One region of the Flexivirga alba genome, then DNA from elsewhere that is predicted to be linked to it. Evidence: riboswitches for the same ligand, from Rfam matches in the RefSeq annotation. Region 1 holds a riboswitch; the other holds the start of a gene.
What was found. Region 1 has a riboswitch for cyclic di-AMP ahead of ACFQDH_RS12400 (transglycosylase family protein). Riboswitches for the same ligand answer to the same signal wherever they lie in the genome.

Region 1 (4,472 bases):
CGGCGCCACCACGCCGGCGCTGGTCGCTGTCGCAGAGGCCGCGGAGCAGGTGCAACGCCGCTACGGGTCCGTGCACCGCGGCGCCGGCTACGCCAGCCAGGTCACCACCGGCTGGTTCGAGGCCGCTCGTGCGCAGGTCGCGGACTTCGTGGGAGCCCGCAGCGGCGACGAGGTCGTCTTCACCCGCAACACCACCGACGCGCTGCGACTGCTCGCCCACTGCCTGCCGCGGGACACCCAGGTCTTCGCCTGGGAGTCGGCGCATCACGCAGCGCTCCTGCCGTGGGCGCAGGACCGCACCACCCGACTGCCTGTGCCGACGAGCGAGCAGCACGCCATACAGCTGCTGCGCGAAGCGCTCGAGAGATCGCCCGAAGGCGAGCGCCTCGTCGTGATCACCGGCGCCTGCAACGTCACCGGCGAGATCTGGCCAGTGACCGAACTCGTAGCTGTTGCAAGGGAGTTCGGGGCAAGAACTGTCCTGGACGCCGCGCAGTACGCACCGCATGTCGAGATCGACCTCGACGTGCTCGGCGTCGACTGGGTCGCCTTCTCCGGCCACAAGCTCTATGCCCCGTATGGCGCGGGCGTGCTCGCCGGACGCAGCGACTGGCTGGACGCCGCGGAGCCCTACCTGCCGGCCGGTGGCGCCACGTCCCGGGTGCACCACGACCACACGCAGTGGCAGTTGGGCCCGGCCCGCCACGAGGGCGGCACCCCGAACGCCGTTGGTGCCATTACGATCGCGGCGGCCTGCGCGACCTTGCAGACGCACCGCGCGACCATCGGGGCGCACGAGGCGCAGCTGCACGGCCGACTCCGTGCCGGACTGGCCGCCATCGATCGGGTCAGCATCGTCGAGGTGCTCGGCGACCGGCCCAACGTCGGCGTCGTCACCTTCACGGTCGAGGGTTATGACCCGTCGCTGGTCTCGCAGGTGCTGGCCGACGAGGACGCCATCGCGGTTCGTGACGGCAGGTTCTGCGCGCATCTGTTGTGCGACGCCGTCGTCGGCGACGGGGCGTGCGCCATACGCGCGAGCCTCGGTCTGGCCACCAACGGTGAGCACGTCGACCGGCTGGTGGCGGCGGTCCGGCGACTGGTCGAGCACGGCCCGGCGTTGTCCTACGTGCACACCGACGAGGGCTGGTCGGCTCCGGCCGACCCACGCGACCTCAGCGAGCCGCTGCCCTGGTGACCGGCTCGAAGCGCAACCTGGCCCAGTAGCCGCGGTGGTCGGTGCCGCTCACGTCGATGGTGCCGTCGGCCACGACACCGAAGCCGCGGGTCAGCACGTGATCCAGCTGGATGAACGGCGGAAGCCACGCGCCGCGGGGCCAGGTCCGCGTCCAGCCCGAGCCGGTCGCGCGACTGCTGTCGGTCAGCCCGTCGGCGAGTTCGCGGAAACCCGGCATCGCCGAGGACGCGTTGAAATCGCCGGCCATCACCAGCGGTTGCTTCGCGGGCAGCTCCGCACGCCATCGGGTGAGTGACCGCAGCGCGGACCGCCAGTCCGGCACGATGTCCGGCAGCGGTGCCGGCGTGTGCACCGCCCGCAACCGGTAGGCGCCTTGCGGCGTCTGCACCAGCACGTCAGGAATGCTGGGGAAACGGCCCGCCGGGTGCGCTGCGATGAGTGTCACCGGATGGTTGCTGCGCACCACGGTGCCCCTGATCCCGGGCTCGGCGCTGCCGGCCTGGTGCGGCAGCACGCCGTCCAGTCCGTGCCGACGCAGCGCAGTCAACTCCTCGGGCGTGCACTCCTCGAGCACGAGCGTGTCCACCCGGCGCTCGCGTGCTGCCGCAACGACCTCGGCCGCGTTCGCGTGGCCGTACTGCAGGTTGAGGGTCAGCACGACCTCGTCATGCGGCCCGGCCGCCACCGTGTCGCTGCGCACCGACGCCATACCCAATGCGAGAGGGGGTATGGCGACCACCAACGCACATAACGCCAGCCAGCGGTAGCGCATCGCCGCCACCGCCACGAGCAGGACGAGCGCCGACACGCCGAAGACCGGAAAGAAGGCTTGCACTATCGGCACCAGCCAGGTCGCGTCCAGCCACCGAGCCAGCACACCGAGCGCCACGAGGACCAGCAACACCGCGAGCACCCACCAGGGCACCGTCCTCGCCTCGGGACGCCACCAGTTGCGAGGTTGGGGGCGAGATTCGGGCACGTCGGCATTCTCGCTCACCGGCGCCCGGCGCGTGGGTGGGATCAAGGTGACTGGTGTGACGCAAGCAACAGGTTGAGGTGTGACTCTCGCGACACTTCCAAGAAAAGTCACGAAATGGTCACGTTCGACTTGGAAATCGGGCGCGGACCACGTAGCTTCGACGCTCGGTGGTTCAAAACTTCGCCCCCTGGCCGAAGATCCGATCCATCAGAGAGACCGCGCAACCCAGCACGTTCTCAGTACTTGCCTGTGGCCCGCCGCGCACAACCTCGTTGGGCGGCCACCAAGATCCGGGATGGTCTCGGAGGCACAACGAGGGTGGGGAACCCATTTCGGTCGCGACAGCGGCCTTGGGGTGAGAGCAGGCCGGAAACGGCTTGCCGGGCACCTGACAGCCCGACCCGACAGCTAACCCCGTATGCGCACGTCAGGAGAGGAATCAATGAACCTCAGCAAGAAGACTCAGACCACGACCCGCGCCGTCGGCATCGGGGTTGCCGCCGCTGCGGCCCTCGCCGCTGCAGGCGTCGCCACTGCTGGCAACGCCCACGCCGCCTCGGTTTCGACCTGGGACCGCGTCGCTGCCTGCGAGAGCGGTGGCAACTGGGCCATCAGCACCGGCAACGGCTTCTACGGTGGCCTGCAGTTCACCCACTCGACCTGGATCGGTTACGGCGGTGGCGCGTACGCGTCGAACGCCAACCTGGCCAGCAAGTCGGCTCAGATCTCCATCGCCGAGAAGGTCCTCGCTTCGCAGGGTCCCGGCGCCTGGCCGGTCTGCTCGGTGCGTGCGGGCCTGACCCGTGGTGGCGGCTCGCCGGTCGTCGCTCCGGCGCCGGCCCCCAAGGCGGCTCCGACCTACACCGCGCCGAAGAAGTCCTACACCGCGCCGAAGAAGGTCTACTCCGCGCCGAAGACGTCGCGCTCGAGCGTGCGTCCGACCTACACCGCGCCCAAGAAGGTCTACACCGCGCCGAAGGTCGCCCTCTCGGGCAAGACCTTCACGGTGAAGCCGGGCGACACCCTGAGCAAGCTCGCTCAGACCTACCACATCAAGGGTGGTTGGCAGACCCTGTTCGGTGCCAACAAGAGCACCGTCAACAACCCCAACCTGATCTTCGTCGGCCAGCACCTGAACCTGCCGGCCTGATCTGATCGTCCGTCATTGCCCTCGCGGCAGTGACAACTGAAAGCCCCGTCCCACCACCTGGTGGGGCGGGGCTTTCGCCGTTCGTGGTGTGCTGGGCGTATGACGAACCCGGCCTCCCCGACGGCACATCTGCGCCGTGAGACACCGAGAGGTCAACGGATGTCGTGAGATTCGCGTCTCACAACATCCGTTGACCTCTCGGCCCCTACGCGGCTACCGCCGCCACGTCCTTACGCGTCAATGACGATGGGGATGATCATCGGACGGCGACGCAGCTTGCCACCGACAAAGCCACCGACGGCACGACGGATGACCTGCTGCAGTTGGTAGGTGTCGCTGATGCCCTTCTCGCGAGCCTGTTCGAGCGCCTCCTCCAGCTTCGGACGCACCTTGTCGAAGACCTCGTCGTCCTCGGCGAAGCCGCGGGTCTGGATCTCCGGGCCGGAGACGATCTTGCCGGTGTCGGCGTCGCGCACCACGATGATCGTCACGAAGCCCTCGTCCCGCAGGATGCGGCGGTCCTTGAGCATCGTCTCGTCGGTCGTGCCGACGAGAGAGCCGTCGACATACACGTAGCCGCAGGGCACGGCCCCGACGATCCGCGCTCGTCCGTCGACCAGGTCGACGACGACGCCGTCCTCGGCCAAGATCACTCGCTCGGCCGGCACACCCGTCGCGACCGCGAGGTCACCGTTGGCGACCAGGTGGCGCCATTCGCCGTGGATCGGCATGACGTTGCGCGGCTTGACGATGTTGTAGCAGTAGAGCAGCTCGCCGGCACTGGCGTGCCCGGAAACGTGCACCAGCGCGTTCCCCTTGTGTATGACGCTCGCGCCGCGTCGCATCAGACCGTTGATGACCCGATAGACGGCGTTCTCGTTGCCCGGGATGAGGGACGACGCCATCAGCACCGTGTCGCCCGGACCGATCTCGATGGTGTTGTGGTCGCCGGCCGCCATACGGGACAGCGCCGCCATCGGCTCACCCTGCGAACCGGTCGACACCAGCACGATCTGGTTGTCGGCGAACCGGTCGATCTTCTTCAGGTCGACCAGCACCCGGTCAGGCACGTGCAGGTAGCCCAACTCTGCGGCGATGCCCATGTTGCGCAGCATCGACCGACCGACGAACGCGACCTTGCGGCC
Region 2 (4,472 bases), 2.3 Mb from region 1:
ACCTGGCCGCCGATGTACCGAGCGATCCGCTTCACCGGTATGGCGCAGCGCCTGCCGGAGCAGGTCACGACCGACTACTTCCGCAGCCGCCCCTACGGGTCACGGATCGGCGCCTGGGCCTCGCACCAGTCGCAGCCCACGGCGACACGCGCGCAACTGGAAGAGGCCGTTGCGTCATACGAGGCGAAGTGGCCGGACACCGGCAGCGCGCAGGGCGTGCCGCTGCCGGACTTCTGGGGTGGGTACGTCGTGCACTGCGACGAAGTGGAGTTCTGGGCCGGCCGCAGCAGTCGCCTGCACGACCGGCTGGTCTACGTCCGCACCGGTGACGGCGACCTGGCCGACGGGACCTCCTGGCGGATCGAGCGTCGCCAGCCGTAGGGGTCTCGATACGCGGCTCGTTCCTCGCCGCTACTCGACCACCTTGGGCGGCTCGTTCCTCGCCGCTACTCGACCACCTTGGGGAATGGGACAGCCCGTGGGCTCCGGCTCAATGCCGGGAAGCACGATGGACGAGATCGCGCGCCCACGGGCCGCGGTGGCTGCGTTGGAGTAGCTACCGAACGTCCGTTTCGTCGGTCCACACGGAGGTGGCCGGCGACGAATACGTAGGTTGCGAACTAGCTCGCAACCACCTCACGCGTCCTTTGAGAATTCACTCGTGGACCACCTCCTTTCTCGTGTGCCACCACGCTAAGCCGAAGGGCACGCCACTGGCAATGGATTTAGCCCGCGTGCCCGCAGGAGGTCGGCCGAGAGGCCCGAGATGCAAGAACGGCTGGCGCCCAGGGGAGGTGCGCCAGCCGTCCGAGCTGCACCTTGCGGTGTGCTCACCCCGCCCGTAAAACGAACGGTTCGGGATGCCGTGGGTCAGGGGGAGGAGCCCCACGGCTTCCAAGAACAAGAACGTAGCGTGCCCGGCAAGGATTCCCGATAATATTGACCGAAATTTTTCGGAGAGGGTCCGATGGCACCTGTCACCGCTTAATGGCAGGCTTACGGTGTGAGCGAGCTGATCGACACCACCGAGATGTACCTCCGCACGATCTTCGACCTTGAGGAAGAAGGCATCGTGCCGCTGCGTGCACGCATCGCCGAGCGGCTGGGACACTCCGGACCCACTGTGTCTCAAACTGTTGCCCGAATGGAGCGCGACGGCCTGTTGACCCTGGCCGGCGACCGTCACCTGGAGCTGACCGACCACGGTCGGATGCTCGCGACCCGGGTGATGCGCAAGCACCGGCTCGCTGAGCGGCTTCTCGTGGACATCATCGGCGTCGAGCTCGAGTTCGCGCACGACGAGGCGTGCCGATGGGAGCACGTGATGAGCGAGCGCCTCGAGCGCAAGATCCTCGGCATGCTGGGTGAGCGACACATCTCGCCATACGGCAACCCCATCCCCGGGCTCGAAGAGCTGGGCGAGGAGGAGACGCGGCTGCAGTTCCGTGACGGTGTGCGCCCGATGACCGAGGTCGGCACCGACCTGCCGGCCAGCTTCGTCATCCGCCGCGTCGGTGAGCCCGCACAAGCCGACCAGGAGGCGTTGAGCGTCCTGACCGCTGGCGGCATCACACCCAACGCCAAGGTCGAGATCCATCTCGAGGGCGACCGCGTGCTGGTGCGCGCCGAGGGCGGCGAGGCCGTGTCGCTGCCGCGCGACGTGGCCATGCACGTGTTCGTCGACGCCGACTGAGCGTGTCGCAATCGCCACAACTCAACGTTTTTCAAACTTTTTTCCACCAGATCGTGACCTCGCTGTGACTTTCCCTCCGGGGTTGTGTACCGTTTTCCCCGGCCCGCCAATCGGTGGGTTCCCGTGAGGCAACGCCGAATCCTGCCAGCTGATCGGGTGCAACGATTCCGCACGGCAGGAGCGGGGGACCCAAATTCGGGTGGCGCAAGCCGCCCTAGGGGCGAAGTTTCACCGCGGCACCGCACGGTGCCGCACCGAGACCGAGTATCTCCAACTCGAGCCCGACAGCTGACCTCGTAGGCGACGGAGAGGTAATTCGTGTCCATTCTTGGTACGCGCGGTCGACACCGCGCCCCGAGCAAGTTGTCGTCGACCTTCAACTCGACCGCGCGCGTATCGGCCACTGTTGCCGTCGCCGGTGGACTGGTGGCCTCGATCGCCGCACCGCAGGCCGCACAGGCCACCACGGGTGTCGCGTCGATCACCGGCCCGAGCTCGGTCGACTTTGCCACCCAGGCTTCCCGCGCCCAGGCGCTGGCGCACCCGCTGACTGCGACGAAGGCCGAGCAGCAGCTCAGCGCGGTCCGTGCGCAGGCACAGCTGGCGACCCCCGTCGCAGCCAAGCGCTACGAGGCCCCGAAGAAGGTTGTCCGCCCGCGCGCGACGTCGGTCTCCCGCACCGCGACGCGTCCGACGCAGCCGGTGGCCAACCCGGCCCCGAAGCCGGCACCCGTCACCCAGGCGCCCCCGGCCGCCAGTGGCATCGTCGGCATCGCTGAGCGCTACATCGGCTCGCCCTACGTCTACGGTGGCGCCAGCCCGGCCGGTTTCGACTGCTCCGGCTTCACGTCCTACGTTTACGCGCAGGCCGGCAAGTCGATTCCGCGGACCGCGACCGCGCAGATGCAGATGGCGACCCGAGTCAGCAACCCGCAGCCGGGTGACCTCATCTTCTTCGGCAACGGCAGCTCCGCCTACCACGTGGCCATCTACGTCGGCAACGGCATGATGATCGACGCCAACCACCCGGGTGGCACCGTCGGCGTCCGCGCGATCTACAGTGGTGTGTCCGGCTACGGCCGCATCTGATCGACTGTCTGATCCACCAGCTTCACTGAACGCCGCGTCCGGCCCGCCGGGCGCGGCGTTCGTCATACCCATTGCACCCATCGAAAGGCAGAACGCATGACCTTGTCCGAAACCCTGCTCGCCGCCGACCGTCGCCCGCAGGTCGTGACCGACCTGGCCGCGGTGATCGACGCCGAGGTGAAGGACAAGAAGGGCCTGAGTGGTGCCGCGATCAAGGCCGGGTACGCCGCCGTGCGCAAGTTCAACCCGACGGTCACGACCGACGCGACGAATCGCATGCTGCCGGAGGTCGCGACGGCACTGCAGCCCTTCTGGGAAGATTTCGCCGGCTCGGGCGACTTCGGTGCGTACCTCGCCGGGCGCGGTGACGAGGCGGCCGACGCGCTGCTCGCCGTGACGGACAAGCGGGCCGCTGCCACGGACCGCGAGCCGCTGAGGCGTGCCTACAAGGGCCTGCGCGGCAAGGCCAAGGACAACGTCAAGCAGGCTCTGCCCCGACTCGGCAAGGTCATCCAGCAGTACGCGTCCTGAGATTGTGGGGTTCGTTCCTCACCTCCACATCCTCAGCGCGAACTGTGCTTGTTGGGGCGGCCTGCGGGCCACGCGTCCTGACCGCCGGGTTGCCGCTCAAGTAGGTCTGATAGACCTTCGATATGTCTGATTCGCTGCACGCAACGACCGTGCGTCTCACCGGCTCCGACGGCGCCGAGATCGAGGCCTATCTCGCGACGCCCGACGGTGACCAATCTCGTGGCGGCGTCGTCGTGATCCATCACCTGCCCGGCTACGACCGGGCCACCAAGGAGATGGTCCGCCGCTTCGCCGAGCTGGGCTACGACGCAATCTGTCCGAACCTCTACTCCCGGCAGGCTCCGGGCGCCGACCCCGCCGATGCGGCCGCCACGGTGCGCGCGGCCGGTGGCATCGCCGACGAGCAGCTCGTCGTCGACGCCGAAGCGGCTGCGGCCTACCTGCGAGCGCTGCCGCACTCCAACGGCAGGGTCGGCGTGATCGGCCACTGCTCGGGCGGCCGACACGCCGTCCTGGCCGCGTGCCACGTCGACCTGGACGCGGTGGTGGACTGCTACGGGGCGTTCGTCACCGGCACACCGGCCGAGGGCTACCCGCTCAACGTCACGAACCTGGTGCCGCTCCTGCCGCAGTTGCGCGCGCCGCTGCTCGGCCTCTTCGGCAAGGACGACAAGTTCCCCAGCCCGGAGCAGGTCGCCGAGCTGGACGAGATCCTCACCGCGAACGACAAGCCACACACGTTCTTCTCGTATGACGACGCAGGGCACGCCTTCTTCGCGGTCGACCGACCGTCATACAAGGTGGCCGCCGCGAACGACGGCTGGGAACGCATCGAAACCTTCTTCGGCGAGCAGCTGGGGGCCTGACGCATGTGCACCTACATCACGGTCACGACCGACGTCGAAGGCAGCGCAAAAGGGCCGGGCGGCAAGTGGTTCAAGATCACCGACGCCGCTGCTTACTACGACCACCCGGTCCATGCGATGGCCGAGCACACGCTCAACGTGGACCTGACCGACCCGAGTGCCGGCCCGGGACAGCGCATCGCGCTGGAGCTGACCGCAGCGTCCGCGCAACGGCTCATCGACTCGATCCAGCAGGCACTGGACGCAGCACCGGACGAGCTCAAGGCCGCCGGTTAACGAGCCGCCCCGATCGA

Region 2: another riboswitch for cyclic di-AMP. It lies ahead of ACFQDH_RS00960 (C40 family peptidase); the one in region 1 lies ahead of ACFQDH_RS12400 (transglycosylase family protein).

The regions. Positions count from the first base shown of each region.
Region 1 is NZ_JBHSWH010000001.1:2,505,875-2,510,346, reverse strand. It holds gene ACFQDH_RS12410 (aminotransferase class V-fold PLP-dependent enzyme) at 1-1,198, shown strand, start outside; gene ACFQDH_RS12405 (endonuclease/exonuclease/phosphatase family protein) at 1,176-2,177, opposite strand; cyclic di-AMP (ydaO/yuaA leader) riboswitch at 2,474-2,615, shown strand; gene ACFQDH_RS12400 (transglycosylase family protein) at 2,620-3,327, shown strand; gene ACFQDH_RS12395 (ribonuclease J) at 3,558-4,472, opposite strand, start outside.
Region 2 is NZ_JBHSWH010000001.1:202,625-207,096, reverse strand. It holds gene pdxH (pyridoxamine 5'-phosphate oxidase) at 1-381, shown strand, start outside; gene ACFQDH_RS00965 (metal-dependent transcriptional regulator) at 1,004-1,693, shown strand; cyclic di-AMP (ydaO/yuaA leader) riboswitch at 1,816-2,011, shown strand; gene ACFQDH_RS00960 (C40 family peptidase) at 2,012-2,782, shown strand; gene ACFQDH_RS00955 (DUF6918 family protein) at 2,879-3,313, shown strand; gene ACFQDH_RS00950 (dienelactone hydrolase family protein) at 3,436-4,179, shown strand; gene ACFQDH_RS00945 (DUF6295 family protein) at 4,183-4,455, shown strand; gene ACFQDH_RS00940 (hypothetical protein) at 4,452-4,472, opposite strand, start outside.